One region of the Priestia sp. YIM B13491 genome, then DNA from elsewhere that is predicted to be linked to it. Evidence: predicted binding sites of a transcription regulator. Region 1 holds the regulator's gene; each other region holds the start of a gene.

Region 1 (8,451 bases):
AAAGTGATACAAAAACCGATAATAAGCCAATAACCATTACTAGACGCAAAGGCTTCGTTGAAAACCCAATAATTCCATCTGAAGCAAACTTGATCATCTTTTTTAAAGGATATTTTGTTTCACCAGCAAAGCGTTCATCACGCTCATATTCTACATATGTTTGCCTGAAGCCAATCCAAGACATCATTCCTCGTACAAAACGATTGCGTTCAGTCATTTTTTTGAATACATCCGCTACTTTTCGGTCGATAATACGAAAATCTCCCGTGTCTTTAGGGATTTCGATATCGGACATATAATTTAAAAAGCGATAAAAATATTTAGCCGTGGCTAATTTAAAAAAGGTCTCTCCGCTTCGTTTCTTGCGCTTTGCATATACAATTTCATAGCCTTGCTGCCATTTAGCAATTAATTCGGGAATCATTTCCGGCGGATCTTGTAAGTCCGCATCAATAATAACGATAGCATCACCCTGAGCATAATCAATGCCTGCTGTTACGGCAGTTTGGTGCCCGAAATTACGAGCAAAATCAATAACTTTTACGTTAGAATCCATAGCCGCTACGTCTTTCAAGATTTCAATTGTTCGGTCGGTGCTGCCGTCATTGACGAAAATGAATTCATAGTTAATGTGGTTTTTATGCATGACCGAAAGCAAGCGATTGTAGCATTCATTAGCTACTTCTTCTTCAAAATACATAGGTACCACGATTGAAATTAGTTCTTTCATGCTTTACCTCCTATCGAGCGATGGTTTGTGTGCTTAAACGTCCATATTTTATTAAGGAAAAAATTGATAAACATTCCTATACAAGTAGACAACAGTTGTCCGATTATTGGATTAGCAGGTGTATAGTGTACAAGAAGGAATAAGCAGCTTGTATTAATTGCTAAAGTAATAAGGTTTACGATGAAAAATTGAGCTAACATCCATTTATGTACAGTTGCTTGAAACACCCACGATTTGTTCCAATAGTAGCTGTTTATAACGCCAATAAAATAAGATAGTACGTTAGCCAATATATAATTCATATCAAAATGAATGAGTGCTAAGTAACTGATAATAGTGAGCAGGGTATTCATTATACCTACAAAACCGAATTTCAGGAATTTTATCACGGTTGTATAATCCCTTCCATTTAATTTATCTCTTCACATTTTGTCTTGGGCTTATTTTTAGTAAATCGTACTATTAAATAGGATAGAATCACTGAAATACCAAATCCTTCGAGCAGCATAAAGCTTGGAAAAATAAAGAATCGATAGCGAGTTTGAATTTCAATAAGCAAGTGAATAAGAACGTATCCTATGATTAGTAATAAAAACAGTGTATATGGATATTTATCCTGCTTCCTCACGAATAAACATATAAGGCCAATAATGGAAAGAATAGTAGTTGAAACGTAAATGATTCTTTCATAACTTTGAGCAGCACTAATTAATTTCTCTTTATTAAAAGGTACATCTTCTTGAGGAGTTAATGAAATGCTCCAAAATGTAGATGCATCCGTTCCTCCCCACATATTTAGGAATTTAATGTGAAAGAGATCTAAAAGCTGCTCTTTATCTGCTACCCGTTCTTTAATTACCTCTTTTTCTGCTTCAGCTCGTTTTTCTCCAATTGGCATACCCATAAAACGACTAGCATCCTCTGAAGAATAGGAACCGCTTGTTTCGTAATTAAAGCCAATGACGAATTTCCATAAAGGATCTCTGTTACTTAAAGGATATTTAGAAATGCCGCTAGCTACAAAAGAATAGTTGATCAGCGCATTTGCAATAAAAAAAGTAGCCAGTATGCCTACGAGGTTTTTTCCTATTCTCTTTCGACGAGCTTTTAACTCAGCAGCATTCTTCGTTTTAATGTAAGGTTGAAGAATTTGCAAGATGAAATAAATGAAAACAGCGACGATAATAATGGGTCCTAGAGGACGCATTAAATTTCCTAACGACAATAGAAGGCCAATATAAAGCCAGCTAAACTTGTTATGAGCAAATCTTTTTATAACAAGGTAAAAAGCTGCATAAAATAAAAAAGTAGCTAAATGCTGATTAGTTAACACTGAGCTATAGAGAATGTTCGGAATGTAGAACGCATATAGAAAAGCTGTCATTCTCCCAGCAAGTTCGTTAAATACTTTCGCGCCAATTAAATAAATAAAAATAACGGTTCCAGTGGAATAAAAAATATTTAACAATTTTAATATGAAAATATTATCTCCAAAACAGCGAATAATAACAGATTCATAGAATGAAAAGCCTAGCTGATATACCCATGTAGTAAAATAAACGCTTTGGTTAAATTCATAATTTCCTTTTGCGATATTACGCGCGGCATCTAACATGACAAGAAAGTCAGATTTTACAGGCGTTTGAACAGAAAGCATCCATGCTAGTCGAATACCTAAGGTCAAAACGATCAGTGAAATAAAAAAAACAGTTTTGTTCATGTATCTACTTGCAATAGCTATTAGAAAAATGACAAGGAAAGTGATAAAGATTCCTTCAATAATAAATGAATTACTTAAAGCCAAGCCCTTTAATTCCAATGAATTTGTCATCGCATTATAACTGCCCCATAGAGACCATGTAAGAATAATGACACATAAAAAGATCAGGCTTTTGGATAAAAATGAGTTAAGCATATTACCTCCTGCAAATTATTTCAAAGATAAGGTACAAAATTCCTACCCTATGATACCATATTTTATTATTTTGTATATATTTTTCTTATAGAGTATAATGTTAGATTGTTCTGAAATTACGACAGCGGCATAACGTTTGATAAAAGGGTAAGCCGAGTAGGAAAACGATTTTGTAATAGAAAAAGCTGTTTGCATCCATACGTATGCGAACAGCTTTTATGTTTTAAACCGACCTTTTAATAAATTCCATAGGGAACTCACTCCGAGACTAATGCTGATCAGAATTCCTGACAGAGCTACTATTAAAGCGATATATTCAAAGATAGAAAACTGCTTCATGCTATCCCAATTGATGTTTCCCTTTAGTTTGCTAATAACTAAATTCATTCCGTAAATACCGGAAAGAACCGTATAAATCGTTAAAATTAATAATAAGTAATTGTGACGTTTGGCTGCGATTTTCTCTTGATTTTGGTACAAAGTACCAAGGGTTTCTTTGACTTCTTGATAAAGAGAATTGATATGAAAGATTTTTTTAAAGAGCTCAGAAAACTCTTGACCTTCTGTGCGAGAGCTAATTTCTAAAAATAAATATTTACCTGAAAACACGGTAATAGAGCGGATTAGTCGTTCAATGCCCTCTGAATTTTTATGAAACGTGAGCTGCGAATATTCATAAGATAATTTTAGCAACACGATTTTATAGAAAAAATGTAAAAATAAATTATAGTAATGCTGGCCAAATAGATGATTCATCAAAAGCTGATCCGTTTTAGAGTCTGTCGATTTAGAAATACACGAAAACACATGGTCTGTTATGACGTAATAGGTTTCAGGAGCCCACCTTTCATACACGTGTTTAGTATTATACGTTTTAATATACTCATGATTGTGTGCAGAAATAAACGCTTTCCCGTCAGGCGTATAGCTATTTAGCTGCCCAGTACGAAATAAAGTTGTGGAATTAATTTCTTGCTCTTGATTTACCGTTACATAACTTAACACAAACATCCGTTCATCGATAAAATAAGGAAGGCTCCCAACGTGCTGTTCACGCGTGGCTTCTTTCTTGATGTGTTCGTTCAAAAATGGCGCAAGCTGTGAAAAAATATAATCTTGCACTTTGCTATAGCGATGATGTTCATAGGTAATGGTGGATCCATGCTCTTCAGCAAGCTTCGGTTCTAGTACACGAAAATGATTCATGAATTCTAAAATATCATCATAGGTGTAATGATTATGGCTCATCTCAGTGCGAATGGTCATGACGCCAATTTCAAAAGGACATAAAAAAACATCCACAGACAGCACGTTGCTAGACACGGTGGTGGAGGAAGTGTGTAACGTAATAGTATGGTCTATTTTTTTGGAAAATCGAAGCAACCCTTCTTTTTCGCACGAGTCAGGGAATAGAATGCATTCAATGTAAGGAAGAAAATATTGATCCAGGCTATCATGAGATACGTAATACTGTTCTCCGTAGTATTCTTTTTCTAAATGTTTTTTTTGAATGGAAAAAAATTCGAACAAATTTTCTTTTAGTGCATGAACAAGCTGCTCTTTATTTTTTCGGTCAAAGGAAAAAGGAAAAAGAAACATGTTCATTGCTTTGGTAGGTACAATGGTTTGAAATGGTTCTGTTTTCCTTGGTGTATTGGTCATAAACTACATCCTTCTTATGGTCGGTTGTATTTCCTTGTAAGAGTCGAGGAAATGCAGATAGAAAGTAAAAGGTGAAACAAGCTTTACAAAAACCGTTCTACCTGCCTGCGGTGATTCAACGTATCATTTATAATATGCCAATTTTTTTAGAAAACAAACGTAAAAAAACCAACTAACATCATGATTAGTTGGTTTTACATACAGTGTCTGATTAGTGAATCGTGCGATATACACCAGTTACTTTTCCTAAAATCGTTACGTGGCGAAGAATAATAGGCGCCATCGTTGAATTTTCAGGCTGTAAACGAACGAAATTTTCTTCTTTAAAGAAACGTTTTACCGTTGCTTCGTTGTCCTCGGTCATAGCGACCACAATATCTCCATTATTAGCTGTTTGCTGCTGACGTACGATTACCATATCGCCATCTAGAATACCTGCTTCAATCATACTTTCTCCCATAATTTCAAGCATAAATACATGATCATCTGGAGAAACGAATTTATCTGGAAGAGGGAAATATTCTTCCACATTTTCAACGGCTGTTATAGGAAGACCCGCTGTTACTTTACCGATAACAGGAACATTAATGACATTGCTTTTAGGGATGTTTACTTCATCTAGTTGAAGAACTTCGATTGCTCTTGGTTTTGTTGGATCTCTGCGAATTAACCCTTTGCTTTCTAAACGAGCTAAATGCCCGTGTACAGTGGAGCTAGAGGCTAATCCTACCGCTTCCCCAATCTCGCGAACAGAAGGCGGATAACCTTTTAATTTTACTTCGTGCTTAATAAAATCTAGTATGTCTTGTTGACGTTTTGATAGCTTCATATTTTTCACCTCGATTTTAGCTATTCTTTAGGTGAATTATACCACGTGATGTGTCAATATACAAACATAAGTTCGAAGAATTCCATTGACAGAAACAAATGTTCTCAATAAAATAAGAACATATATTCTGATAGGGGGATCATAATATGCAACAATTCTTACATTCTATGAAACATTACGCTATTTTTTTTGCAGCAATCGCTGCACTTACATATGTATTGACGCTGGTTTTAGGAGCGGATAAAGTAGATTTAGACAAATATTCAACGGTTACTATTACAAAAGGAGATACGCTTTGGGACTTGTCCAACAAGTATCATAATCACCATCATTTGACCACCAATGAATTTGTCAAATGGGTTGAAGACGTCAATGATTTAAACTCAGACACTGCCCAGTCTTTATCTCCTGGAGATAAATTATATATTCCTGTTTTAAAACAAGAGTTACATAATCAAGTGGCAATTGAACAGTAGTGTGTAACGGCCGTTCCTGAATATTGTTAGAAGCCGAAAAGGTCGTGATAAAAGTGGACGCCATTATTTATTGCCGTGTCAGTACGGATAAAAAAACCCAAGAAACATCTTTACAGCGCCAGCAAGAAGAATTAAAAAAACTTGCTGGTCTTCACCATCTAGACGTAAAAAAAGTCGTGATGGAAAAAGCAAGCGGATATGACGTAGACAGAGAGGGTATTTTGGATGTTCTTCATACAATGAAAGAAGAGAAGATCTCTGTGCTGCTTATTCAAGACGAAACACGATTAGGCAGAGGAAATGCCCGAATTGCGCTGCTTCATGCTTTTCATAAAGAAAATGCTACCATCTATACGATTAGTCATCAAGGTCAGCTTCAGCTTTCAGAATCTGATTCAATGGTGTTAGATATTATTAGCTTAGTGGAAGAGCATCAGCGGAAATTACATAATGCTAAAATTAGAAGAGGAATGAAAAGAGCCGTAGAAAACGGTTATCGTCCGCAGAAAAATTTAAAAAATCAAGGAGTTAACTCGGGAAGGGAAAAAAAAGAAGCGCCTATTGAAGAAATTGTCCGCCTTCGTCATAACGGCTTAACCTTTGCTGAAATTTCAGTTACGCTAAAAGGTTTTGGCTATAATATTTCAAAAGCGACGGTACATCGCCGCTATCAAGAGTACCAAGAGAGTGCTCAATCTCTTGATAAAACGAAAGAGATTTAGTAAGATGACTACATGTTGCCGAAGCGGTTCGGTAATTTTAATTATTGATTATAAGGAGATAGGTTTTATATGCTATCAAAAGATAAACTTGCTCGTATTAATGCTCTTTCAAAAAAGGCAAAGGCTGAAGGTCTGACAGAATCTGAAGCGAAAGAACAGCAAGAGCTACGTCAGGAATATTTAAAAGTTTTCCGACAATCTATGACAAATCACCTTCATACGATTAAAGTTGTAGACGAAGAAGGTAAAGATGTTACGCCTAAGAAGTTAAAAGAGAGTAAAAAGAAGCGTCTTCACTAAGACGTTCTAGTAAAACTAGAGGGAGTGTTCCCTCTAGTTTTTTGTATATTTTTAATAAGGGGCACAAAAACTGTAAAAGTGGAAATTTTTTTGGTTCAAGTATTGTACAAATAAGCAAATCATTAGTATGATAACATATGTACATAGTTTTGAAAGGAATGAAGAGTATGACACAACGTATTGAAGATCTTTCGATTGCAACAATTCGTACTTTATCAATCGATGCGATTGAAAAAGCAAATTCAGGTCACCCAGGTATGCCAATGGGAGCTGCTCCAATGGCATATACATTGTGGACAAAATTTATGAACATCAATCCAAAGAATCCAAACTGGTTCAACCGTGACCGCTTTGTATTATCAGCAGGACACGGATCGGCACTATTATACAGCTTGCTTCATTTAGCTGGATATGACTTATCAATTGAAGACCTTAAAAACTTCCGTCAATGGGGAAGTAAAACACCAGGTCATCCAGAGTTCGGTCATACAGCAGGTGTTGATGCAACAACTGGTCCACTAGGACAAGGTATTGCAATGGCTGTTGGTAAAGCAATGGCAGAACGTCATTTAGCTGAAACATACAACAAAGAAGGTTTAGAAATTGTAGACCACTTTACGTATGGTATTTGTGGTGACGGAGACTTAATGGAAGGTGTATCTGCTGAAGCAGCTTCATTAGCGGCACACTTAAAATTAGGACGTTTAGTTGTTTTATACGATTCAAATGATATTTCTTTAGACGGAGATTTAGATCGCTCGTTCTCTGAGAACGTAGAAGATCGTTTCAAAGCTTACGGATGGCAAGTAATCCGCGTTGAAGACGGCAATGACTTGACAGCGATTGCAAACGCAATTGAAGAAGCAAAAGGCGATTTAACACGCCCAACGCTAATTGAAGTAAAAACAACAATCGGATTTGGTTCTCCAAACCACGCGGGTACTTCTGGCGTGCACGGTTCTCCATTAGGTTCCGATGAAACAAAATTAACAAAAGAAGCTTATGCATGGACATTTGAAGAAGATTTCTATGTGCCAGAAGAAGTGTATGCTCACTTCAAAGCTACAATTGCTGAAGATGGCCAAAAGAAAGAAAACGAATGGAACGATGTATTTGCACAGTATAAAGAAAAATATCCTGAACTAGGTCGTCAATTTGAACTAGCAGTAGAAGGAAAGTTACCGGAAGGCTGGGAAGAAACGCTTCCAGCATACGAAACGGGTTCAAGCTTAGCTAGCCGTGCTTCTTCTGGAGAAGTATTAAACGCAGTAGCACAAGCTGTACCTCAATTCTTCGGCGGTTCAGCTGACTTAGCTGGCTCAAATAAAACAATGATTAAAGGTTCAGAAGACTTCACTGCAGCTGATTACAGCGGACGTAATATCTGGTTCGGTGTACGTGAATTTGCAATGGGAGCTGCATTAAACGGTATGGCTCTACACGGCGGTGTAAAAGTATTTGGAGGAACATTCTTTGTATTCTCTGATTATCTTCGCCCAGCAATTCGCTTAGCAGCTTTAATGAAGCTTCCTGTAACATATGTATTCACACATGATAGTATCGCAGTTGGAGAAGACGGCCCAACACATGAGCCAATTGAACAATTGCCATCACTTCGTGCAATGCCAGGTCTTTCAGTGGTTCGTCCTGCAGATGCAAATGAAACAGCTGCTGCATGGCGCTTAGCATTAGAGTCAACTGACCGCCCAACGGCGCTTGTATTGACTCGTCAAAACTTGCCAACGCTTGAAGGTACAAAAGAAAATGCATACGAAGGCGTGTCTAAAGGTGCGTACGTTGTATCTAAAGCTGGTAAA
Region 2 (8,451 bases), on a different contig from region 1:
AACGAGTTAATGCCTCTGCTTTTTCAACTTTTTTCTCCATACGCTTACGGTCACGTTCTAAAATTGGCTTCAAATAATGACCCGTATAGGATTCTTTTACTTTTGCCACTTCTTCTGGCGTACCCGTAGCCACAATTTGTCCGCCTTTATCTCCACCTTCAGGCCCTAAATCAAGAAGGTAATCAGCAGCTTTGATAACGTCTAAATTATGTTCGATCACTAGAACCGTATCTCCATTTTCAACTAAACGCTGGAGCACTTTTAATAATCGTGCAATATCATCGACATGAAGACCGGTAGTCGGTTCGTCTAAAATGTACAGCGTTCTTCCTGTTGAGCGGCGGTGAAGCTCTGAAGCTAACTTTACACGCTGTGCCTCTCCACCGGATAAAGTAGTAGCCGGCTGTCCAAGCGTGATATAGCCAAGTCCTACATCGTAAATTGTCTGCAGCTTCCGCTTAATCTTTGGAATGTTTTCAAAGAAGTGAAGCGCATCTTCAACTGTCATATCCAACACATCTGAAATGTTTTGATCTTTGTATTTCACTTCTAAAGTTTCACGGTTATATCGTTTGCCGTGGCAGACTTCACAAGGGACGTATACATCTGGCAAGAAATGCATTTCAATTTTGATAATACCGTCTCCTCGACAAGCTTCACAGCGGCCGCCTTTCACGTTAAAGCTAAAACGGCCTTTTTTATATCCGCGCACCTTTGCTTCGTTTGTTTGGGCAAATACATCTCGAATGTCATCGAATACACCTGTATACGTTGCAGGGTTCGAACGAGGCGTACGGCCTATGGGAGACTGATCAATATCAATGACTTTATCTAAGTGTTCAATACCTTTGATTTCTTTATGTTCTCCTGCTTTGCTTTTTGCTTTATGCAGCTTTTGCGCCAATGATTTATGAAGGATATCATTTACGAGCGTACTCTTACCTGATCCAGATACACCTGTAACAGCCGTGAACATACCTAACGGAAGCTTTGCTTTTACGTTTTTTAAATTGTTCTCTTTTGCTCCTATAATTTCAATCATCCGATCTTTATCTATTGACCGTCTTTCCGCTGGAAGAGGAATAAACTTCTCTCCTGATAGATATTGACCCGTTAAAGAGTTTTCATCTTCCATCACTTCCTGAGGCGTTCCTTGAGAAACAACAGCCCCCCCGTGTACGCCGGCTCCTGGTCCGATATCAATTAAATAATCAGCTGCCATCATCGTATCTTCGTCATGTTCTACAACAATCAACGTATTTCCAATATCGCGCATATCTTGCATCGTGCGAATTAAGCGATCATTGTCACGCTGATGAAGACCGATAGAAGGTTCATCTAAAATATAAAGAACCCCCGTCAAACGAGAACCAATTTGAGTAGCTAAACGGATCCGCTGTGCTTCTCCTCCTGAGAGAGTTCCAGCAGAACGGTTTAATGTTAAGTAATCAAGCCCCACGTTAATGAGAAAGCTTAGACGCTCACGAATTTCACGCAGTATCATATCTGCAATCTTCATGTCTTTTTCAGATAGGCTGAGACTTTCAAAAAAATCATATGCTTCTTTTACTGAGAAGCGGGTTGTATCTCCTATATGCTTTTCGTCAATAAGCACCGCTAAGCTTTCGCGTTTTAAACGATTTCCTTTACATTTTGGACAAGCTTGCTGAGCCATGTATTTTTCCATTTGCTCACGGATATAATCAGAACTTGTTTCATGATAACGGCGTTCTACGTTCCGAAGCACACCTTCAAATTCGATATGATTTTCTCTTACTTGGCCAAAATCATTTTCATAGCGAAAGTAAATTTTTTCTTTACCGCTGCCATATAATACTTTATCAAATAAATGTTCCGGGATATCTCGAACCGGCACATCCATATCGATGCCGTAATGTGTACATACGGCTTCAAGCAGCTGCGGATAGTATTGAGAACTTGTTGGCTCCCAAGGTGCAATTGCGTGCTGATGAAGCGTTAAGTCATAGTTAGGAATAACTAAATCTTTATCCACTTCCAATTTCGTTCCTAACCCGTCACACGTTGGACACGCCCCGTACGGACTATTAAATGAAAACATGCGGGGCTCAAGTTCTCCAATGGAGAAACCACATTTTGGACAAGCATGATGCTCACTAAAAAGCAGTTCTTCTTCACCTATCACATCAATAATTACTTTCCCTTCTCCAAGGCGAAGAGCTGATTCCAAAGAGTCCGACAAACGAGCGGCTACACCTTCTTTTACAACAACGCGATCAATCACTACTTCAATGGAATGCTTTTTGTTTTTTTCCAGTTCAATTTCTTCTGTTATTTCACGCATTTCTCCGTCTACTCGAATGCGAACGTACCCTTCCTTTTTAATATCTTCTAACACTTTTACGTGGGTACCTTTTCGTCCAGATACCACAGGTGCCAGTACTTGAAGTTTTGTGCGTTCAGGGTACTCTAAAATTCTATCTACCATTTGCTCAATCGTTTGAGATGTAATTTCAATTCCATGATTAGGACAAATCGGCTTTCCTACACGAGCAAACAAAAGACGCAAATAGTCATAGATTTCGGTCACAGTTCCGACGGTTGAACGAGGGTTTCGGCTCGTTGTTTTTTGATCGATTGAAATAGCAGGCGACAATCCTTCGATTGAATCTACATCGGGCTTATCCATTTGACCTAAAAACTGTCTTGCATATGCCGAAAGCGACTCGACATAACGTCTTTGTCCTTCTGCATAGATTGTATCGAAAGCCAAAGAAGATTTACCAGAACCTGATAACCCTGTTAATACCACTAATTTGTCTCGCGGGATTTCAATATCGATATTTTTCAAATTGTGGGCTCGTGCACCTTTTACCACGATTTTTTCCATCGCCATGTTTTATCACCCTTCCGCTTTTAATTCTAGAATCAAGTCACGAAGCTCAGCTGCGCGTTCAAAGTTAAGCGCTTTGGCTGCTTCTTTCATTTCTTGTTCCATTTCTTCTACGAGCTTTGCTTTTTCTTTTTTGTTGAGCTTATCAAATGCCGGTGCTTCTTCATACGTTTCTGTATCTTCTGCTACTACTGTTGCACGAATTGAGCCTCGAACTTCTTTTTGAATCGTTGTCGGTGTAATACCATGCTCTTCATTGTAAGCTTCTTGAATACTTCTACGACGCTTGGTCTCATTGATAGCAATATCCATGGAGTTTGTGATGCGATCTGCATACATAATGACATGTCCATTAGCATTTCGCGCAGCACGTCCGATGGTTTGAATAAGCGATCGTTCTGAACGCAAGAATCCTTCTTTATCCGCATCTAATATGGTTACTAACGAAACTTCCGGAATATCTAAACCTTCACGAAGTAAGTTAATTCCTACGAGCACATCATATTTTCCAAGCCGCAGCTCTCGGATAATTTCAATACGCTCGAGCGTCTTCACCTCAGAGTGAAGATATTGAACTTTAATGCCAATTTCTTTTAAGTAGTTCGTTAAATCCTCAGACATTTTCTTTGTTAACGTCGTAACGAGCACTCGTTCATTTCGCTTAATCCGGTCGTGAATTTCTCCAATTAAATCATCAATCTGTCCTTCAATTGGTCGAACTTCGATATTTGGATCCAATAATCCTGTTGGACGGATAATTTGTTCAATTACATCAGGTGCCTTCTCAAGTTCGTAAGGACCTGGTGTTGCAGAAACATGAACAATTTGGTTAATATGCTGTTCAAATTCATCAAATTTAAGCGGGCGGTTATCTAATGCGGACGGCAAGCGGAAACCATGGTCTACTAACACTTGTTTACGCGCTTGGTCTCCATTGTACATTCCTCTAACTTGAGGAATCGTAACGTGTGATTCATCGACAACAAGAAGGAAATCTTCCGGGAAGAAGTCCAGCAGTGTATAAGGTGTAGAACCAGCGGGACGAAGCGTTAAATGACGAGAGTAGTTCTCGATTCCCGAACAAAAGCCCATTTCTCTCATCATTTCTAGGTCGTAGCGCGTGCGCTGCTCCAAGCGCTGCGCTTCTAAAAGCTTTCCTGCTTCTTTTAGCTTCTCTAGCTGTTCTTCTAGTTCTTTTTCAATATTTTGAATGGCAACACGCATTTTTTCTTCTCTCGTGACAAAGTGAGATGCCGGGAAGATAGCTACATGTTCACGATCTCCAATAATTTCTCCTGTTAGAGCGTCAACTTCTCGAATGCGGTCAATTTCATCGCCGAAAAACTCAACGCGAATACAGTGTTCATCTCGAGATACAGGAAAAATCTCCACAACATCACCGCGAACGCGAAACGTTCCGCGCTTAAAGTCAATATCATTTCTTTCGTACTGTACATCCACTAGCGTACGAAGCAGCTGATTACGCTCTTTTTCCATTCCTACTCGAAGAGATACGACCATTTCTTTGTATTCTTCCGGAGAACCTAAACCATAAATACAGGACACGCTGGCAATAATAATGACATCTTTTCGTTCAAAGAGAGAAGACGTTGCCGAGTGACGAAGTTTATCAATTTCATCATTAATGCTTGCATCTTTTTCAATAAATGTATCTGTTTGAGGTACATAGGCTTCAGGCTGATAGTAATCGTAGTAACTGACAAAGTATTCAACTGCATTATTAGGAAAAAACTCTTTAAACTCACTGTACAATTGACCAGCAAGCGTTTTGTTATGAGCCATAATTAGTGTCGGCTTATTTATTTCCTTAATAACATTAGACATGGTGAAGGTTTTTCCCGTTCCTGTAGCACCTAGCAAAACTTGATGCTGCTTACCTTCTTTAATTCCTTTCACGATCTTTTCAATTGCCTTTGGCTGATCACCTTGCGGTTGATATGGGGATACTAATTCAAACTGATCTTTCAAATGAAGGCCTCCGTTTCCATTTTCTTGTTTTATCTATTTTTATTACGATATGTAAAAACCGAAAACACGAACTGATATTCGTATTTTATCACTTTATAATCATAAATGAAACTAATGAGTATTAATCTTATATAGTGTTTGTTTGTTTTTATTTTTTACCCTGTTACTTTATTACCCACTAAATTCTTATACTACCCTTTTCGAAGGGAATACAACTCTTTAGATGAAAGCAATAAAAGAAAGTAAGCTGCATAATTGTTTGAAAGAGATAGGCTTTTGCGCCAATTTCTAAATTATGATACAGTATAAAAAATATGTACTGAGAGGGGTTTAGTATGGCAAGCGTTGATCAAGTTCTTATAAATAACTCCTTTATAACAGTTGAAGAATCAACTTCTTTAGCTAAAGTGAAATCTGAACTTTCAAACTATGACTTCGTTATAGTCACAGCAAGTACCTTTTATGTAATACAAAAAGATGAACGATACCTGTTAACAGGTCATGACGAGGCATCGTCCATAAAAAAAGTAATAGCGGATACAAATTGGCCTTCATCTTCTACTTCTACGTTAGCCAATTTACAAGCCAACACAAACTGGAACAGACCAGTCCTCATTCAAGCAGAAAACCAAGAAACCACAATAGGACTTGTAACACCTTCACAGTGGATTACACATTTGCATAGCCAAAATGAGATATTAGCTTCCTATTTTGATACATTGGCAGAAACCATTAATGATGCAGTGACAGCCGTCGATAATGAAGGAAATGTAATCTTGTGGAATACTGCTGCGGAACATACGTATAAGATTCAGAGAGATGATATTATGGGTAGAAAAATCGGAGAGCATTTCAAAGATGAATCCATCATTCTACATACGATTCTAAATGAAGGGCGCCCTGTACGCGGAACGTATCATCGTCCTAATGAACAAACTCACGTGCTCATCAATGCATCTCCTATTATAAGAAACAATCGAGTCATAGGTGGAGTCGCAACTGAACATGACATTACCAATATTGTAAGATTAAATGAAGAAATTGATGTGTCTCTTCTCATCCCAAAAGATAATCCATTTTCTTCTTTCGCGGGTATCAGTCCTGAAATTAAGCAAGCCGTTGACATTGCCAAAAAAGTGGCATCTACAGATATGCCTATTTTATTAACGGGAGAACCTGGTTCTGGGAAAGAAATGCTGGCTCAGGCTATCCACTACGGTGGATCCAAACATAAAGAACCTTTTTTATCTTTAAATTGCGCCACTATTCCATCGGGACTCCTGGAAATTGAGCTCTTTGGTCATCAAAAAGATGTCTTTTCAGAAGATCCAACTACCATTGCGGGAAAACTGGAGCAGGCTCACAACGGGACGTTATTTATTGAAGAAATTGATAAAATGCCTCTTGAAATTCAAGTTAAGTTTCTCCGTTACTTGGAAGAACGATCCTTTTATCACGTTGGAGGCACGGAAGAAATTCAAGTTCAAACCCGAATTGTAGCCTCTACCACGACGCCTTTGGAAGAGTTGCTAAAAGCCGGTGAATTCCATGAAAATCTTTACTATTTACTGACCGTCATCAACATTATTATTCCGCCGCTTCGAGACCATAAAGAAGACATCGAAGCATTAACACAGCAATTTGTACAGGAATTCAGCAAGAAGTATAAAAAGAAGGCTCCTTTCATTAGCTCTGAAGTTCTCGAAGCCTTTATGCAATACGATTGGCCAGGCAATATTCGCGAGCTGAGAAATACGATTGAACGAATGATTTTTCTAAGTGATCAGTCGTTGATTACCCTGACGCACCTTCCTGACAATCTGAAGGATGCAAGTTCTTTCACAGAAGTTCAAAAAGAAGAAGATTCTCTTCAAGAAGCTAGGCTAATAGAAGAGACTCTTCAAAAAACCTATGGAAACAAAAGTGCAGCAGCAGATCTGCTTGGCATTTCACGCGGCACCCTTTACAACAAAATCAAAGAATACGGACTAAACTAATCAAAAAATTCGACACGAAGCTAAAGATGCTTCGTGTCGAATTTTTTGATTTCCTATAGACTGAACTTATTTCTGTTTTCTCGCTGTCATCTTCCCTTGTGTAAATAATAGAAGATAATCATACCCTCCGGCTTTCGAGTCCGTTCCGGACATATTAAAACCGCCAAAAGGATGGACGCCAACTAATGCTCCTGTACATTTTTTGTTAATATATAAGTTACCGCAGTGCATGGTAGCTAACGCCCTTTGAATTCTCTCTTCGCTTTCAGAGAAAAAGGCTCCCGTCAAACCGTAATCAGTTTCATTGTAAATCTCAATGGCTTCTTCCCAGTTAGCTGCTTTTGTCAACGCAAGGACCGGTCCAAAAATCTCTTCTTGCATAATTCGTGCTTTTGAATCCACATCTTTGAATACTGTAGGTTCTATATAGTAGCCATTTCCGGGAGCTTTAGCTCCCCCGGCAATAAGCTTTCCTTCTTCTTTGCCAATTTCAATGTAGGCTAATACTTTTTCATACGCTTTTTGATCAATAACAGGTCCCATAGAAGGGTTGTCTTCAGGCAGTCCGACGGTTAATTCTTTTGTTAATGCGGCTACCTTTTGGGCAACCTCTTCATAAACAGATTCTACAATAATCGCTCGAGAGCCAGCGGAACACTTTTGGCCTTGAAATCCAAACGCAGATGCTACGATCGCTTGCGCTGCCGCGTCTAAGTCTGCCGTTTCATCTACTACAACGCCATCTTTTCCTCCCATTTCAGCTATGACGCGTTTCAGCCAAATTTGTCCAGACTGCACTTTTGAAGCACGTTCATAAATGCGACATCCTACTTCTCTTGATCCCGTAAAAGAAATAAAACGAGTTTGAGGATGTTCGACTAAATATTCTCCAACTTCTATGCCATCTCCAGGGATAAAATTCAGAACACCAGACGGAAGACCGACTTCCTCCATCAACTGAACAAATTTCGCAGCAATAACCGGTGCAGAATCAGCTGGCTTTAAAATAACTGCATTTCCAGATACAATTCCAGCTACAGTCGTTCCAGCCATGATGGCAAGGGGAAAATTAAAAGGTGAAATGACTACTCCTACGCCTAAAGGAATATACGTCATCTCTGTTGTTTCACCTTCTACTGGCGTTAAAGGCCGATGCTCATTCGTTTCACTTAAACGAATCATTTCTCGCGCATAAAATTCCATAAAGTCAATAGCTTCCGCGGTATCCGCATCAGCTTCTGCCCAGTTTTTCCCCACTTCATAAACGAGCATGGCAGAAAATTCATACTTTCTTTTTCTCATCAGATCTGCTGCTTTGAATAAATAATCAGCACGTTCAGCAGGCGAGACATTCTTCCATGATTGAAATGCTGCTGATGCTTCTTGCATTGCCTGCTCAGCATAAGCTTTAGTGCCACGGCTTACTCTGCCAATCACTTCATCTACTTTTCCCGGGTTCGTAGAGACAATCACTTCTTCTGTTGAGATTTTATCCTTTCCAATCGTGAGAGGATATGTTTGTCCCAGTTCTTTTTTCACTTTCATTAACGCCGCTTGCATCGCTTGTTTATTCTCTTCTAACGAAAAATCAGT
Region 3 (8,451 bases), on a different contig from region 1:
AAAATTGATTACGGACGTATACTGAAAATCATACACATTTACGAACGTTTTTATTGGAATAAAAGGAATAAATAAACATATGAAAGGATTGATTTTGACCCTTTGTCTTTAGATTTCTAGCTTTGTACCCGAAGTCTTGTATCTAAGTTTTTATTTTCTATTTTTTAGAACTTTAGGCCGGTCAACACAACAAGTATTAGCGATATAACATTTTGCATATAAACAAAAAAGAGTTTATAAAAACTCTTTTTTAGAAATTAACCATTAAGGAAGAGATACTAATTTAACCCTTGCTTTTTCGTGGCTAATAAACGCATCGATAAGTTTATCCATATTACCTGTTGGCTCAATTTTGTTTAGACTATATGCATTTTTGGATCCAATATAAAAATTGACAGGAGTAAGTACTAAATTAATTCTTTTTACATGAACAATGATTGGAAGGTCCCAATCAATAATTATACCTTCTACTTCTCCATAAGCCTCTTTATTATATATAGTTGTTTTTTTTACATCAATTTTTATTTCACTAATGACACCATTCCATCGCTCTAATTTCTCTAAACCACTCATTAAAATCCCTCACCAATAATCGAATTATGTATATCAATGGATAAATTCAACTTTAATTTCCAATTCATCTTTGACTGGATTTCGCTAAATGCAAATAAATTATTCAAGTGATAATGACAGATTGAGGAAACTTCTTTTAGTTCTAAAGTCCTCCATGAATTTTAACTGAGTCAAAATCAAATAAACCTTTTAACTTACTTAAATAATGTTGTATGTGCATATTGGTAATTTTAAACTCCCCCTAGGAATTAGAATTTTTTATTGAGTAAATTTATTATATATCAAAATCTTCCCGGATTCTTCAGATAGTTTATATTTAACTAAAGTCCCTTAAATTTAGTATGAAGATTAAATGAAAATATATTGAAAAGATATCTTGTAGGTGGAAATCCATTGTATCTTCTATATAGCAAGAATTGAATCGTCTTATCTACATAATTTCAACCACCTTAACAATTTGATATGGTAAAATATACTTAGTAATATTGTTCTGTTTTTTTGAATGAAAGTTATTTTAAGAACCTATAAGTTTATATGAAAATTAATTATTGTACTTAATTAAATTTTGGAGAGGTTTTAAATGAATGAAAATTTAGAGAGTCAAAATATACTTGCATGGTTAATACCAACTATGAGTGAGCAGAACGATTTAAATTATCAGCACATATTGTTAAAAGAGAGTAAGAGTAAAAGGACATTTGCACTTGCTGATTTACAACTAATAATCGACAATGCACATCAAGATTATAAAAATCATCGTCGTTCGGTTTTATTGAAAAATTTAGATCCGACAATAAAAATTGAGAATTTAGGATCCAATGATCCAGCTTATTATTACCCTCACAAATTAGACTTAACAACTCTTAAAGGATACTTTGGAGAAGTATTCTCTGGAGTTATTGCTGAAAATTACTCTCCCTTTAATGTAGAGGGATGGAAAGTGCCCGTTTACTTTTTTCGCTTTCATCACACTGCCACAGATCAGTTAGAAAATTACCGAAGAACAGGAGAGATGAAGAAAGCTACCGTTGGAAGAACAGGAGATGATTGTCTAGCTTTTTTGTTAGATTCTAGCGATAGTAAGATTGTGAAAACACTTTTTTGTGAAGCGAAATGCTCAGCAAAGCATGATAGTTCAATGGTAAATAAAGCCCATTTAAAACTTAGTGATCATAACCCCTTGCCTGTAGAGCTCCTGAGGATTTTGGAAATACTAAATGACTATGATACAGAATATTCTAAGAAGTGGAGACTGGCAATATCTAACCTTTTCTGTTCTCTTAATGATAATGAGGAACACGAGCGTATAGATATGGTTAGTTATGTATGCGGACAATTTCCTAAGAGGAACGATAATTGGATTCCTAATGATAAACCTCATGAATTTTATAAAGGAGAAAGAAAGTTACTTGCTGTGGAAGTTCATTTAGAAGAAGTAGATTCTTTAGTGAAGACTCTATATAGAAAGGAAGATTAAAATGGATGACCATAATACCAGCGATAATATAGATTCATATATTGAAAAATACAAACAAGAATTTAATAAAAATAAAATACCTCCAAGAATAGCCAAATTATATAGTCAGTTTTCAAAAATGAATATGAATCAATTAGGGCTAATAAGTTGGTCTAATGAAGAGGCTACAGAAAGATTCGATGAAGCAATTAAACTTATATACTTTGGAGTACAAGAAAAGAATAAACGTAATAACGAATGGAAAATCAACTTTAAAATAGCAGGCGAAATATTAGAGTGGTTGTCACACCCAAGGGTTAATATATTTAATTATCCTCTTTATTTATTATCTGCTGCCTGTTACCAAATAGCAGGCTATCCAGCTCTTGCTCTAGGGTTAATTAACGAACGTCCCAGAGAAGAAAATGAATCGGAAATAATAAGGTTATTACTTAAAAATGATTTTCGGAAAATTGAACAACAATTAATCGATTATTGGAAGCAGACCAACACCAAAAATATTAAAAATGATTTAGAATTGTTCAATACAAATACTGACGAATATGTAATAAGAGAAGTACTAAGTATCATAGGGATTTTATTTGCTTATCTAAAATGGGGAGAAACAGATAGATTAACTCTTGCTATAAATAAAATGGAGGAAATGAGTAAATTATTACTACATGATACAAATTCTTTGAATTGGCTTTTAGTAAAACTCATATCTTTAATGCTAAACGAAATCGTTGAAAATTCCTTAAGAAAAAAAGGTAATCCATTACTAGAGTATAAGAATAACTCACTTGTAGAATCTATAGAAAAATACTATAGAAGAAATTTTCTTCACAATAAAGTGCAATTATGGCCTTCTCAAATAAAAGGAATTAATAAGTTATTAACTGAAAAATCTTTTGTACTTTGTACTCCCACAGGATCTGGAAAAACTACTATAGCAGAATTAGCTACCTTAATTAATTTATTTAGTGACTTAAAAACTCAAAAGGGTTATGAAAGTTTTAACTTAATCAATTTGCTTGAAAACATTGAACCAATAGTCCTTTACCTGGTCCCCTCAAGAGCATTAGCTACTGAGATTGAATGGAAGCTAAATAATGTATTAAAGGATATTTCTAATGAGGCTATTAAAGTAACTGGACTTTATGGAGGTACAGATTGGGGTCCAACAGATGCCTGGATTAACCAAAACGAAAAAACCGTATTGATATGTACATATGAAAAGGCAGAGGCTCTACTTAGATTTATGGGACCATTATTTATTCCAAGAATATCTCTTGTCATTATAGATGAAGCACATTCTGTTCAATTTGATGAAAACATTGAAAGTTTAGTTTCAGGAGATAATCGCACTTTAAGATTAGAATCTTTATCGAACAGGCTAATTAATTTTTTACATGACAATAATCGCTCTGTTGTTGCTTTATCAGCTGTAATTGGAACTGGAGCACAAAAATTATCCGATTGGATAACTCAAACAGAAAACTCTATACCTGAAGAATCTGGGTATAGGAGTACACGTCAGTTAATTGGTAGGCTAGAGTATTTTAAAAATGGAAACTTTGAAATACGATATGATCTTTTAAATGGTTCTTCATTAAACTTTAAAACATTTAATGATAGTAAAACAGAAGATGTTCCTTTTATTCCATCACCCTTTGACACAGCTCCTATCGAACTTAATAATTTACCAAAAAGGTATATTGGTAAAAAAATGAAATTCACTAAAAGATCTCGACCATATTTATTTTGGGCAGCGATGCAACTTGCTCAAAATAAAGAAAATGGAAAGCAATCGACAGTATTAATATCTATAGCACAACATATTAATGGATATGCTACAGATTTTTTGCATATTATTGACAGAGTTTTTAAAGATAACACCCTACCTTCTTTTTTTAATATACCAACTGTTGGTTACAATAAAATCCTTTGGGAGAAAAGTCTTAAAGTATGTGCAGATTATTATGGCGAAACTTCAATTGAATACAAGTTACTTAAAAAAGGTATAATAGTACATTATGGTAAGATGCCTAGTATATTATCCAGAATGCTAATCGAACTTATAAATAAAAAAGTTATAGCAATTGTAATTGCAACTTCCACATTATCTGAAGGAATTAACTTGCCTTTTGATATCGTGTTAATACCAACTCTTGCAAGAAGAGGAGAAAAGATACCAGTATCTGAGTTTGCTAATTTAGTTGGGAGAGCTGGACGGCCAGGAAATGGTACAGAGGGAAAAGCATTAATTTTCCTGGAAGCAAAATCTTCTTATGTTGGACCTGGTTCTTGGAATGCAAGACATTATTATGAAGAACTAATTAATGATTATGAATTATTAAAGAACAAGGAAAGAAATAATATAAATACAGGTATAAGTCCCCTTGCTACATTAATTTCGTATATAGAGGATAAATGGAGATTAATCACACAATCTAATTCTGAAGAAGAGTTTTTTGATTGGTTAGAGAAAGCCATTCCCTCAGAAAATGAACAAATTTTTGAAGAGAATTCTGGGATGGAAGCTGAACAAGCTCTAGATACTTTAGATAGTATTCTAATTGCTGCGATAGTTGAAATAGAACAAGCTGATGATAATATGAATTTAGTAAGAGTCGAGCATATGCTAACTGAATTGTGGAAGAAAACATATGCATATTACTCAACTTCTCAACAATCTTTAACTCAAAAAGTGTTTGTTCGAAGGGGAGTATCCCTAATTGAGGATATATATCCGGATAGTAAAAAACGAAGAAGATTTTATAAATCAAGTGTAGAACCAAGATATGCAGTTCAACTTATTGAATCCTATGAACAAATTATATCCCAATTAAAAACAGGTTTTGACTATATTAAATGGAATAAAGAGCAACGAGTAGAATTCCTTATAAATAATGTGAAAGAGATAAACAAGTTAAAAAAATTTACAATAAAAAAAGGCGTGGGTAAAGACCAAGCCTTTGTTAGTTGGGAATTAATATTAAATTGGTGGCTTTCTCCGGAAAATGCTACGATAAAACCTCAAAAAAACGTAGCTGGTTGGATTAAGTTTATAAATGAAAACTTTAATTATAAGTATAATTGGGGAATTGGCACAGTACTATCTCTAGCATTTGACGAGGTTTATCAAGGAGAATTAGTAGCTTTTAAAATTGAAGATTGGGAAAAAACAGAACTTCCCTGGATTGTTTTTTGGATAAAAGAATTAATAAATTGGGGAACATTAGACCCTGTGGTCGCTTTTATAATGTCATGTAATATTGAAATAACTAGAAAAGAAGCAAATGAAAAAGCACAAAAGTACTACAGTGAATACTATGCTATGTATGAAGAAATAGATGATAGCATATTTGACGTAAGAAAAATTCAAAAATGGACCGAAAATCATTTTACAAATACAAACAAGAAAACCACATTAACACAAGCTAAAATTCCAGTAAAGCTACTCAGAGAGATTCCAAAGGATTCTAAAGAACATTGGAAAGTGTACCCTATTGAAAAGGAAAATAAAATAATTTGGATAGATTACTCTGGTTACATTTTTGCTGAAAGTATTGGGGGTATAAATTCAGATAGGAACAATGACTACATATTAAATAGCAGAAATAGTACAGTGAAAGTACAAAAATACATAATGAGTTAAGCGGGATAAATATGCATCCTACTTTTCATTATTAGTTTAAAGAAGCCTTTGCTTAACGGGAACAAAATTTCTTTTTGATGAGTTTCTTCTATGAACAAAAGGTACTTTCTTATCAGAATAAGAAAATTTAATATTCACAGCTTCTTCACTTCCAATAGAATAGCAATAATCGGTAAAACTTTAGCGTTTGTATTGAATAAAGAACGTTCGTTCGTATATAATAAAGAACAAACGTTCTTTATTGAGGGGTACTTTCAATGGATTATGGGCAGCTACCAAACAGAGTCATTATTTGCATCGACATGAAATCGTTCTTTGCTTCGGTTTCCTCAGTCATATCAGGGTTAGACCGTTAAAAACTAAGCTTGCTGTTGTAGGAGATATCAAACGCTCGGGATCTGTTGTGTTAGCTGCGACACCTTTATTAAAAAAAGAAGGGATCAAAACAAGAAGTCGTCTTTTCGACATTCCTAAAAGGAAAGAAGATATCCACGTGGTGAATCCATCCATGGAGAGATATATCAAGGCTTCGAACTATATTTCTAGTTTGGTGTTACAATATGTGGCCCCTGATGATTTTCATGCCTATAGCATTGAAGATTTATTTATTGATACGACAGCTTCATTGTATTTGTTTGTTGAAACACCAGAGGGGCTAGCTCATCAAATACATACTGAGATCTTTTTTTAAAAACTATCTCAAAATTGATTAGATTAGGGTTAAGCAATTTATTATTTTGTAAGTAAGGAAGTATCAGAAGATGGGAGCTTTAACTGGATATGCTGTAGGACTAAGTGAAGATGATTGCCATTCAACAAGCTTGGGCCCTTCCTCTAGTTTCTCAGATCCCTCTGTTCCACAATCTAATTTTGATCATACTTTTGCTCAAAGTATTGAGTCCAGCTCGTATAAGCCCTCACTTAGCTATACCTCCATCTAGTCCATTCTAATGGTAATAATAAATTTTTTTATTTTTGTAACTTTTTATTAAGTGCATTATACTATAAAAAAAAAGCGCTGAATTTCAAGGGAATATTTTAGGAATATCCCTTAAGATTAAGTGTTATGAGCCGATTATTCTAAAAAATTAGTAGATAAATATTACTTGAAAAGATAATAAAAGGAACTTAGAACTATTATTATCAAACTCAATTGATGTGGAGGAATGAAACTGGAAAAACTAGCGATGACATATGATGCATTTTGCTCTAAAATTCAACGTTACGATGAAAATGAATTTCAACAATTTTGTAATAGATTTCAAAAAATAATGAATAGAAAATTTCGCGCTACAAGAGCCATTGGGCCATTAGGTGATTTGAGCAACGACGGAATAATAAGCAGGACGAGTAGACTGGCCGTTTACGGGGTACATCATGATACTATAGATAAAGATGGTAAGATTGCATCGAAAATGAAAACTGATTTTACGAAGATGTTACGAACTCACCCGTTCGTTAGGTGTATGGTTTTTATGACAAGAACCGAGAAAGGTATGGGTCCTAAAACTCAAAAGATGAAACAAGAAATTGAAAGTAAAAGCTTTCAATTACAAGTTTATGAAGATTTTAATAAAGAAAGAAAACATCCGTTAAGCGCACAGACCATTGAGTACTTTTCTAGAACAAAAATTGAATATGTAGATTGCTTGGATTGTTTTGAGAGATTAAGAGATATAAGCAAGATTACAACATGGGAATATCTTTTGGATAATAAACTAACATTATCACCTGTGCTAGAATTGCCTAATAAACAGTTAGATGATCCTGCATTCATAGCTGAATGGCTCCAATCCGCGGTTATTCGTTACGATAATTATGAAGCCCCCATTTCAATGAAATACGAGGAATTACAAAAGCTTGAGCAATCTCTATTGGATAAAATAAAACGCGATTTACGAAAGTATAACGTTGATAATATCATAGATATTCCATATGAAAAATGGGATATTATTGGGGTTTTAACACCAAATAGTCAGTCATCCATCTCGTATTCGCCTGCTTTCGAGGTACCTACAGCACTCTGGAAAGATCGAGATGATGTAATTACTTTAACTTTAACACCTGACATATTACTTTATATTGTCAATAGAATGAGCTTATTCATTTTATCTGTTAATGACCCGAGTGTTAGTTTTACTGATCTTTTTCTTAAGGTTTATAGATTAGTAGAAGTGAAGCGTTTAATAGTTGAGAGGCCTGAACAAGATGAATGGAGTATTAAATCAGAAGTCGCAGAAAAAATAAAAAAATGGAGAACTATCATGGCAGAATGGGTTGTTCAATATTCTAACTAACATAACAATTATTATATTTTATGAAAATAAATTAATTGAAGGTATTAAGATTCAAAAAAAGAAAATCACAAATGTGATTTTCTTTTTTTGAAAAGACATGTAAAAAAACACATGTTTATTTTAGGTTTTTAATAATGATTCAGTAGAAAATCTCCTGTGTTTATTTGCTAATTAAATCTTGTTAATTTTATTCATTCTAGAAATTAATATATTAAAAACTTTTGATCTCCTTGAACCCATCCAAAATATAAATCAATTCCATTAAGATGAATAGGACCTATTATCTGATTTTTTACAGCATTTAAGCCAAAAAGAAAACTAAACTTTTCATAGTCTACAAATCCTTTCTCGCTTTCACTAAAAGAATGAATTAACATAAGAGCATTAGGAGGCGTAAATTTTTGAGCAAGAAGGATTGCTGAAACTGATCTGTATAATAATTGATATCTAAGTCTGGAAATATC
Region 4 (8,451 bases), on a different contig from region 1:
TGGATTAAATTTTGTATCAGCTAATAATTGAATTTCAAGTAAATTAAATATATGATGAACGCCAGTAATTACAACAACTTGTTGTAGGCCACCAATAATAATACCAGCTAAACCAAATGGTAAATCTAAAATTGCTTTTGTGCCTGTTAGAATTATGTTTTCTAATGAATGAAAAACTGGTCCGATAGCGAAGAGACCTAATGTAATCATGATCAATAATGTTAGAAATGGCGTGAGTATTAAATCAATGGAATCGGGCACTTTTTTACGAATCCAACGCTCTAATTTTGCCCCTAAAAGACCTACAAAGAAAGCTGGTAAAACAGAACCCTGATACCCTACAACTGGAATAAATCCAAAGAAGTGAATAGGATGTGCGTCTCCTGAGCCTACTGCATATGCGTTTGGAAGTGCTGGATTTACTAACATTAATCCCAAGACAATTCCTAGAACAGGGCTTCCACCAAATACTTTAAAGGCTGACCATGCAATTAATGCTGGTAAGAATGCAAAAGCTGTATCTGTGACAACTTGTGTAAACATTATAAAGTTTTCAGGGATATCATTGGGTGTATAACCCAACCAATTTAACACTGCTTCTTGCGTTAGTACCCCACGTAAACCCATAAATAATCCGGTTGCAACAAGAACTGGAATAATTGGAACGAAAACGTCACCAAAGGTTCGGATAGCTCGTTGAAAAGCGTTTCCTTGTTTCTTAGCTTCTGCTTTTACTTCAGATGTAGACGTGCCTTTAATACCCAACTCATTCACTGCTTCATATACTTTATTAACAGTTCCTGTACCAAAGATAATTTGGTATTGTCCTGAATTATAAAATGCACCTTTTACTTTCTCTATATTTTCGACTGCTTCTTGATTTACTTTTGTTTGATCATGTACCATAATACGCAATCTTGTTGCACAATGAGCAAATGATGAAATGTTTTCTCTTCCACCTATTGCCTCAACTACTTTGCTAGCTATGTCTTTGTAACCCTTTTCCACTTGATGATAACACCCCTTTGGTGATGATAGTATAACGAAACTTTGATAAGAAAAAAACTAATATTTCTGATTCGATTGTGACTATATTTCTTGCTATCTATAAAATATATAGCCCAAACAAATAGGAACCGGTTCCAAAAAAACTAAAAAAACAACATATATATAATTAAATGATTCCTTTCATAGGAGCCAATTTCGTAAATAAGAAGTTAACTTGGAACCGGTTTCTTTCGCTTATTATAGTTTATGATATAAGAAAATGTCAACGCTTTCTTTTGCTGGTCAGAGATTCTAGATCCCAGATTTAAAAAACAAACATAGCTATATAAAAAAGAAGGTACTTGCCTTCTCCTTTTATTACAACATTTATAATTAAATGCTTTTCTTCATCTTGATGATCAAAAAGGAAAGTAGGGTAGCAATTAAATATGATGGAGAGGAGTAGTATTCTTCACCAAAGCAAAAAGCATATGTTTCTTTATTAATGGTATGGCAGCTAATACAACAGATTTCGACCATTTAGTATCTACTACAACAGCAAGCTTAGTTTTCAAAGGGTCTAATCTTCTAAAACACAGTCTTTTGGCTTTAGGGTTTTCTTACATAAAGATTATTATTGCTGTTGTTATCTTGTTAGCAATATCTTATATTATGGGTTTTGGATTTATAAGAAAAAATAAGATTAGCACAGTGTTTCCTGAGAAAAGAGGGTTTTTAAAATAATTTTTATATTTGCAGTGGGAGTTACAAATGAGTCGAATTATAAGCTATAAGTTAAGTTGCAAAAATAAAAGAAAAATGAAGAAGGAAGGATTGTTCAAGAGAAGCTAACAAAGTTAGGCATTACAGAAATGATTCTTTTCTATTCCCCGTTACTATTTAAATTTTTCAGCTATTTTTTATATAGTATTTCTATCTGACATATCTTTTCTTTGAGCCTTATATGTACTCTCTCTTTTCTCTCCATGTATATAAAAGGACAAGCATGAACAAAATTGATTATCTTTGTTCATGTTTGTCCTTCTAGTTATAAAATGTTGATTAAAAATGCTTATCATTAGAATAGGTATATAATTTATAGCTTATATATTACCAGCAACGCTTCCTATCAATATCAACATAATTAGAATAATAATTACACACAAAATTAAAGATATGATCATAGTTTTCTTTAACGAAAACTTTTTTTCAAAGCGTAAATATAAAGCAAGGACAAAAACAGCTAGAAATATAGCCAGATAGCTATATTGGGAAATCCCTAACTTCTCTGTTACAGAAAAATGAAATATGCTTGGATTTACCATAAAAAAATCATTAATAAAAATTAATATAAGCCCAACTATTATAATTAAATACAAGATAGTAATAAAAATACTTTTCATCTTTATTAATACTCCTTTGGATTTATTTTACTATTAAGATTATACAGGATATGCGCTTATTTTCAATACATAAAGTGTAAATTTACACTAAATGCATTTTCATTCCCATTTTATCTTAATATACGACAATGAATATATCACATTTGAACTAATAAATAACAAAAAATAACAAAATACCATTTACAATTATTTTACTTTTTTGTAATATGTTAAATGGAAAGGAGAGATAAATTATGAAGAAAATTACAAAATTTAAAAAGTTGGTAACTGCATTAATTTTAATGCTTGTTCTAGTGTTTACTTCGTCATCACTAGCTCAAGCTGCCAGTTCTAGTGCAAAATTAACTTCTAACCAGACTAGTTCGAGTGGGTCATGGGTGAAAATATTTTCTACGAAGCCTAAAGAAACAAAAACCACAGCCGTTATCAAAGCTAAGAACACTGGAAAGGCTAGTATGCGAGTTTCTATAATGTTCCCCTACGATAGCTATCCTGATAGAGAAGTTAAATTTTGGACTCTAAAATCAGGAGAGAGCTTGAACAAAACAGTATCTCTTACAAATGGTACATATTCAATTAGGTTACAACAACTTAATATGTCACCTTATGTCAAAGGTACAAGTGGTAACGGATCTTTAAGTAAAAAATAAAATGGAGGATATGTTATATGAACAGAAAAACTGCTTTATTGTCCATAATTACTTTATCTTTAAGCACTTCTTTGTTAATGGGAAATTATAATAGCGCTAGTGCTGAAGAAATAAATTCTGATGATTACTACCAAAAAAAGGGTGAAGAATTACAGTATAGTGATTTTTCCAGTCAATACAGTAAAGAACTAAAAAGTGTCAAAGAAGAAACTGTTAACCAAATAAGAAAAGAGTCATTATCTTCAGACCAGCAAAATAATTATCATGCGTCGGCTGTGTCTGGTTCCATGGGAAGTGCTGGGGATGTATTGACTACTATGAAAGGAAGTAGTTCTACCGCCAATGCCTGGCCAGGAGGTCATGCTGCAATAGTCGTAGACTCAGCTAACACCATTGAAGCTTATGGAAATAAAGGGCCATCTAAAGATGGAGTACGCTATTGGTCCAACAATTGGAAAAATAGATGGAAAGATGCGAAGGTACAAAGAGTAAAAAATTCTACGGCCTCTCAAAGAGCAAAAGCTGTCAAATATACTAAAGCTCAGCTATATGAGCCATACAATTATAATTTTGCTTCCAAGAATAAAACAGATTCATGGTATTGCTCACAGTTGGTATGGAGAGCTTGGAAAGAACAAGGGTATGATTTAGATTCAAGTAGTGTCCCAGGTGTATTCCCTGTTGATATTCGGAAAAGTAATAAATTGAAGTAATATTATAAAAAAAGAAAGCGATGAGTTTATATCGCTTTCTTTTTAATTAGGAGTATTTTAATGTATAAGAATATAACCATAATATGTATACTCTTAAGTATTTTAACCGGGTGTACTAATCACAGAGAATTTATAGCTGTATTAAGTAGTGATTTAGATAGCAATAATAGCAAAGTTACAATTTTAGACAAAGAACTGGATAATATAAAAACTAAAAATATAAACGAATCAGGTTTAACTCAAATATCCTATGATGAAGAGGAGTACAATATACTGTCTAGCTATAATTCTAAAATAATTACTCTTTCTAATGAAAAAGTAAAGAAACAAAATTCCTCTTTACCTTATCCCTTATTTAGTATTTATAATAGTAATTGGGAACTGATGGTTTATAATTTTGATAAAAAAAATGATATAAATTTTTATACTTATGAATTAAAAAAAAGCTCTGGTGAACTTGTTAGCAAAAGATTAGAAGGCATACCATTTTCAGTACAGGAATACGGTAAGAAAATATATACTGTAGCTAGAAATATGAATGAACCCATAGATAAGCAATTTTCTTTGAATATTCTTTCGGCAAAAGATTTAAGAGTCTTAAAGAAAGTGCAATTAGGCATTCCATACGCTCTGTCAGATATGAACGTTAAACACAATAAAATTTATCTAACAATGTTTAATTTAGAAGAAGGTAAGCAAAGTGAAAGCAAAGTTTTGATTTATAATCTCAAAAGTAACGAGCTAAGGGAGATTCATTTAAAATATAATAATGGTAATGAAGTTATTCCATTAAAAGAAGGATTTTTAATAAAACATAATACATCTAAAAATACTACAACATTTGTTCTTTACAATGATAGTTATAGATATCAAACAGAATTAAAAATTAATAAAGCAATCATTAAAACAAAATACTGGAAAGATAGCCTTTATTATCTCACAGAAAGTAAAACTCTTGAAAAATATGATTTAAAACAGAAAAAGGTGACTAATTCTATAAAATTAAAAGATAACACCAATGATTTTATAATAATAAAACAAGGATCTTAATTAAATATCTATAGACATCTTTTTTTATTTATACGCATTAGATTTTACTTCAATATTAGGTAAGACGTTCCCAATTAAAGTGAATGTCCATAATATGAAGGAGTTTGTGAACGACTATGTGAAAAATCATTTGAGAGAAGAATTGGATAAAGGAAAGTTGAAGAACTAAAAGAGAAGTTAAAGTTTATAAATTGAAATTATCCTTATAAAGAAGGTATCATGGTGGAATTACAATACGGATTGATGCACCTGTAACTTCTATAAAAAACCAGTTAGAGAGAATTAGAATCAAAGAAGAAAGCTACCTCGGAATGTATAAAGAGGCAGCTTTCTTTTAGGTGTCACACTGGTTAAAATATAAATCCCCAAGGGAATCAACAAACTGAATGAATCCTGTCTCTGTTATGCATTGGCCTTTCTTGTAATAGGTAAGGTATACTTGTTTATTTGTATGTAAGGCTTCAATCAAGATGAAATTGATTTGTTTCATTTGCTCTTCTGTTAAAACAGGTTGAGCTACTTCTACTTGCTTATTTATAATCTCCTTTAACCCTATGTATTGCTCTGGCATAGTGGCGAATGGCCGCCATTTTTTCATTCCTCTAGGTTCCATCTCTTTTTCCTCCTTACGCTTTATGGCCACCCATAAGGCCATTTCGATAACGAGCTGTTGAATGAGGAAGGTGACTAGACGCACGTAGTACACTATTCTTCCCATAACGCAGCCGAATGTCATCAATCGTTTTAGCAAGAGCATAGGCTCTTTCACGTTGGTCAATATCCTCAAATAAGCTCATTTGCTCCTCTTCCTGGATGCTTGTATTGGATAATGAAATGCCAATGGAGCGAATCGGCATTCCACTATCATGCGTATGTAAAATAGTTAAACAATACGGAAAGATATCTTGGCTCAAGTTCGAAGCTCTCCCCATTTTCTTTTGTCTGGAGAAGCCTCTACCTGTTTGTTTGCTGTAGCCAATCGATAAATGGATTGTTTGAGCCACCACTTGATGCATGCGTAAACGAAAACACACATCATCCAATAGCTCCAACAGCAATAATTCCACTTCTTTTCGGTTTGTATAATCCCGAAACAAAATTTGACTCTTTCCGAAAGAACGAGAGCTAGGAATGTACACATCAGAAATACGACTAAAATCAATCCCATTCGCATGTTGGTGCAACTCTTCCCCCAGGACACCAAATTCTTTACGTAACATCTCTACAGAAGAAAGAGCGAGTTCTTTTATGGAGTGAATGCCCAAACGATTCAAGCGCCTTTCCGTAGCAGACGAGATCCCCCAGAAATCCTTCATCGGATGAATGGACCACAACTTAAAGGGAATATCCTCATATCGCCAATACGCAACTCCTGTTGGGCTATTCTTGGCCTCATGATCTAAGCTCACCTTCGCCAGTAAGAGATTCGGACCGATGCCTGCGGTAGCTGTCAGCCGTGTCTTACGATAAATCTCATTGATGATTTTGTGAGCTAATTCTTCTGGTGTTTGAGCGAACAAATGCAGAGAAGCTGTCGCATCAATAAACAACTCATCAATGCTATAGGCATGAAAGTCTTCAGGAGCCACATACTGTAACACTAAACTCGAAATATAGTTCGAAGCCTTGATATATCTCTCCATGGATGGATTCACCACATGGATATCTTTCCTTTTAGGAATGTCGAAAAGGCGACTTCCTGTTTTGATCCCTTCTTTCTTTAATAAGGGTGTGGCAGCTAACACAACCGATCCTGACCTTTTGGTATCTCCTACCACCGCAAGCCTTGTTTTCAATGGATTTACCCCCCGTATGACAGAGGAGACTGAGGCAAAAAACGATTTCATGTCGATACAAATAATGATTCTGTTTGGTAGCTGCCCATAATCCATTAAAAGAACTCCTTAAATAAAAGAACGTTTGTTTCATTCATTATATACGAACAAACGTTCTTTATTCAACAAAAACTCTAAAGTTTTCCCGATTATTGTTACTATAATAAGAGAGAAGAACATTGTATATGAATTGAGAAGACGGAGGGTTGATCAATGAATAAAAAACTGTCTAGTTATATTATCTTTTTTTCATGGTTTTTGTTCTTAGTTCTTTTATGGATTATCGTCTCATTCTTTAAAGGTGAAAATGGACAGTGGTGGTCTATGTATCGTTTGAACCCACATAAATACGGTCCTTGGGCTTTAGAGATTTCTTACATAAAGATTAGTATTGCTGCTGTTATTTCGTTAGGAATAGCTTATATGGTGAGTTTTGAATTCAAAAGAAAAAATAAGATGAAATAAATGGTTTTTTAGTAAAAGAGGATTTCTACATATTTTTTATCTTTGAGGGATCAGTTACGAATGAATTATATGAGAATTTATACACTAAGGGCTGGTATAAAAAGAAACATGAAAATTGAAGGTGGAATTAACCTGTTACATTTAATCTTCTGCTAAAACAGGTTAAGGGATTTCTAGTTGTTTGTTTACGACTTTTTGTAAGGGTCCCTGCTAACATAAGCCTAGCAAGATTAGACAAAAAGAAAGCCGATGACTCCTGCGCTAAGGAATCATCAGCCTATATTTTTATAAGATTTAAAGCTACCATAATCGATCAATTGAATGTCGAGTAAATAATGGGTACTTGTCCGGTATTCTAATTACCAAATCCCCCTAAATATTTACTTAGTTTAAGTATCTGGAATAATTGTAATAGCGATGGTCCGAACTGGGGCTTCTTTTTCGTTTCCCTTACTCTGGGTATGGTAGTATTTAGTCATTAATTCGTTTAATTCGTTTTGAAATTGTATAAAATGTTCCTCATCTATCTTTAATTCCACTACAGAAAAAGTTGCCCCGTCCTCTTGGCTGTTTTGTTCCCCTAATTTCTTAAGATAAGTTTGATATTGTGTCATAAGTGATAACTGGTAATAAGAAATATAGTCTAACTTTTCCTTGCTAGATAATTCCCTCCATTCACTTCCGTCAATTTTTGCCTCTTCTTCATTTATAGCGTAATATTTTTCGGAAACCGATTTTACTTTTTTTTCTTTAATTACACAAACAATACCAGAATCAAACATAGTTTGAAGATGCCTATATAGAGTTGCTTGGGGCACATCTTTAAGAATTTTCACCATTTCTAATGGTGTTAACCCATTTTCTCTATTTCTCATTAATGCTTGGCAAATCTTTATTCTCACCGGATGCATTAATATTTCAACTTTAGTACTCATCCAATCACCTTATTATTTATTAAATTTAATTCTTATTATAAATAATGAGAATAATGATTGCAACGAATCTGCATTTGATTTATCATTATTAATAATGATAATGAGATTAGGAAGGAATGTTGAAAATGCAACTACATTATGGATTAAACGACCTTAAAGATCTTGATTTTATGGCTTTTCTGCCCGTTATATTGCCAGTTATTGCAGTGGGGACGCTTTTAGTTTTAATCGCACTAATTGATTTATACCGACATAGAAAGACAAGAGAAAATGTCCTTATATGGGCCCTAATTATTCTTTTTGTTAATACACTTGGACCTATTCTTTACTTTGTTATAGGGAGAAAGGATGGTGAGAACTCTTGAAATTAGAGATTATAAATGTAACAAAATCATTTAAAGAGAAAATTGCTG

Evidence for each region. Region 1 encodes LexA, which represses DNA repair genes until DNA is damaged. Its sites were predicted from a motif close to CGAACATATGTTCG; they were not measured.
Region 2: uvrB (excinuclease ABC subunit UvrB) is a predicted target of LexA. The motif match lies at 4,929-4,942, and genes of this name have one in related genera.
Region 3: ACFX4E_RS14920 (Y-family DNA polymerase) is a predicted target of LexA. The motif match lies at 5,891-5,904, and genes of this name have one in related genera.
Region 4: ACFX4E_RS24185 (Y-family DNA polymerase) is a predicted target of LexA. The motif match lies at 6,743-6,756, and genes of this name have one in related genera.

What each region holds. Positions count from the first base shown of each region.
Region 1 covers NZ_JBHZOR010000001.1:798,671-807,121, forward strand. Annotated here, with positions in the region: gene ACFX4E_RS04050 (glycosyltransferase family 2 protein) at 1-730, opposite strand, end outside; gene ACFX4E_RS04055 (GtrA family protein) at 727-1,119, opposite strand; gene ACFX4E_RS04060 (ArnT family glycosyltransferase) at 1,140-2,645, opposite strand; gene ACFX4E_RS04065 (magnesium transporter CorA family protein) at 2,862-4,307, opposite strand; gene lexA (transcriptional repressor LexA) at 4,519-5,136, opposite strand; gene yneA (cell division suppressor protein YneA) at 5,283-5,612, shown strand; gene ACFX4E_RS04080 (YneB family resolvase-like protein) at 5,666-6,334, shown strand; gene ACFX4E_RS04085 (DUF896 domain-containing protein) at 6,404-6,634, shown strand; gene tkt (transketolase) at 6,802-8,451, shown strand, end outside.
Region 2 covers NZ_JBHZOR010000005.1:145,731-154,181, forward strand. Annotated here, with positions in the region: gene uvrA (excinuclease ABC subunit UvrA) at 1-2,875, opposite strand, end outside; gene uvrB (excinuclease ABC subunit UvrB) at 2,882-4,861, opposite strand; gene ACFX4E_RS19305 (sigma-54 interaction domain-containing protein) at 5,197-6,858, shown strand; gene pruA (L-glutamate gamma-semialdehyde dehydrogenase) at 6,925-8,451, opposite strand, start outside.
Region 3 covers NZ_JBHZOR010000003.1:718,392-726,842, reverse strand. Annotated here, with positions in the region: gene ACFX4E_RS14935 (hypothetical protein) at 265-573, opposite strand; gene ACFX4E_RS14930 (hypothetical protein) at 1,154-2,050, shown strand; gene ACFX4E_RS14925 (DEAD/DEAH box helicase) at 2,052-5,690, shown strand; gene ACFX4E_RS14920 (Y-family DNA polymerase) at 5,983-6,381, shown strand; gene ACFX4E_RS14915 (hypothetical protein) at 6,857-7,987, shown strand; gene ACFX4E_RS14910 (DUF6946 family protein) at 8,191-8,451, opposite strand, start outside.
Region 4 covers NZ_JBHZOR010000010.1:1,867-10,317, reverse strand. Annotated here, with positions in the region: gene ACFX4E_RS24220 (sucrose-specific PTS transporter subunit IIBC) at 1-1,008, opposite strand, end outside; partial or broken gene ACFX4E_RS24215 (hypothetical protein) at 1,482-1,571, opposite strand; gene ACFX4E_RS24210 (hypothetical protein) at 2,091-2,390, opposite strand; gene ACFX4E_RS24205 (hypothetical protein) at 2,624-3,040, shown strand; gene ACFX4E_RS24200 (YiiX/YebB-like N1pC/P60 family cysteine hydrolase) at 3,058-3,753, shown strand; gene ACFX4E_RS24195 (hypothetical protein) at 3,814-4,803, shown strand; gene ACFX4E_RS24190 (YolD-like family protein) at 5,138-5,416, opposite strand; gene ACFX4E_RS24185 (Y-family DNA polymerase) at 5,430-6,695, opposite strand; gene ACFX4E_RS24180 (hypothetical protein) at 6,852-7,103, shown strand; gene ACFX4E_RS24175 (transcriptional regulator) at 7,493-8,038, opposite strand; gene ACFX4E_RS24170 (PLD nuclease N-terminal domain-containing protein) at 8,164-8,403, shown strand; gene ACFX4E_RS24165 (ABC transporter ATP-binding protein) at 8,400-8,451, shown strand, end outside.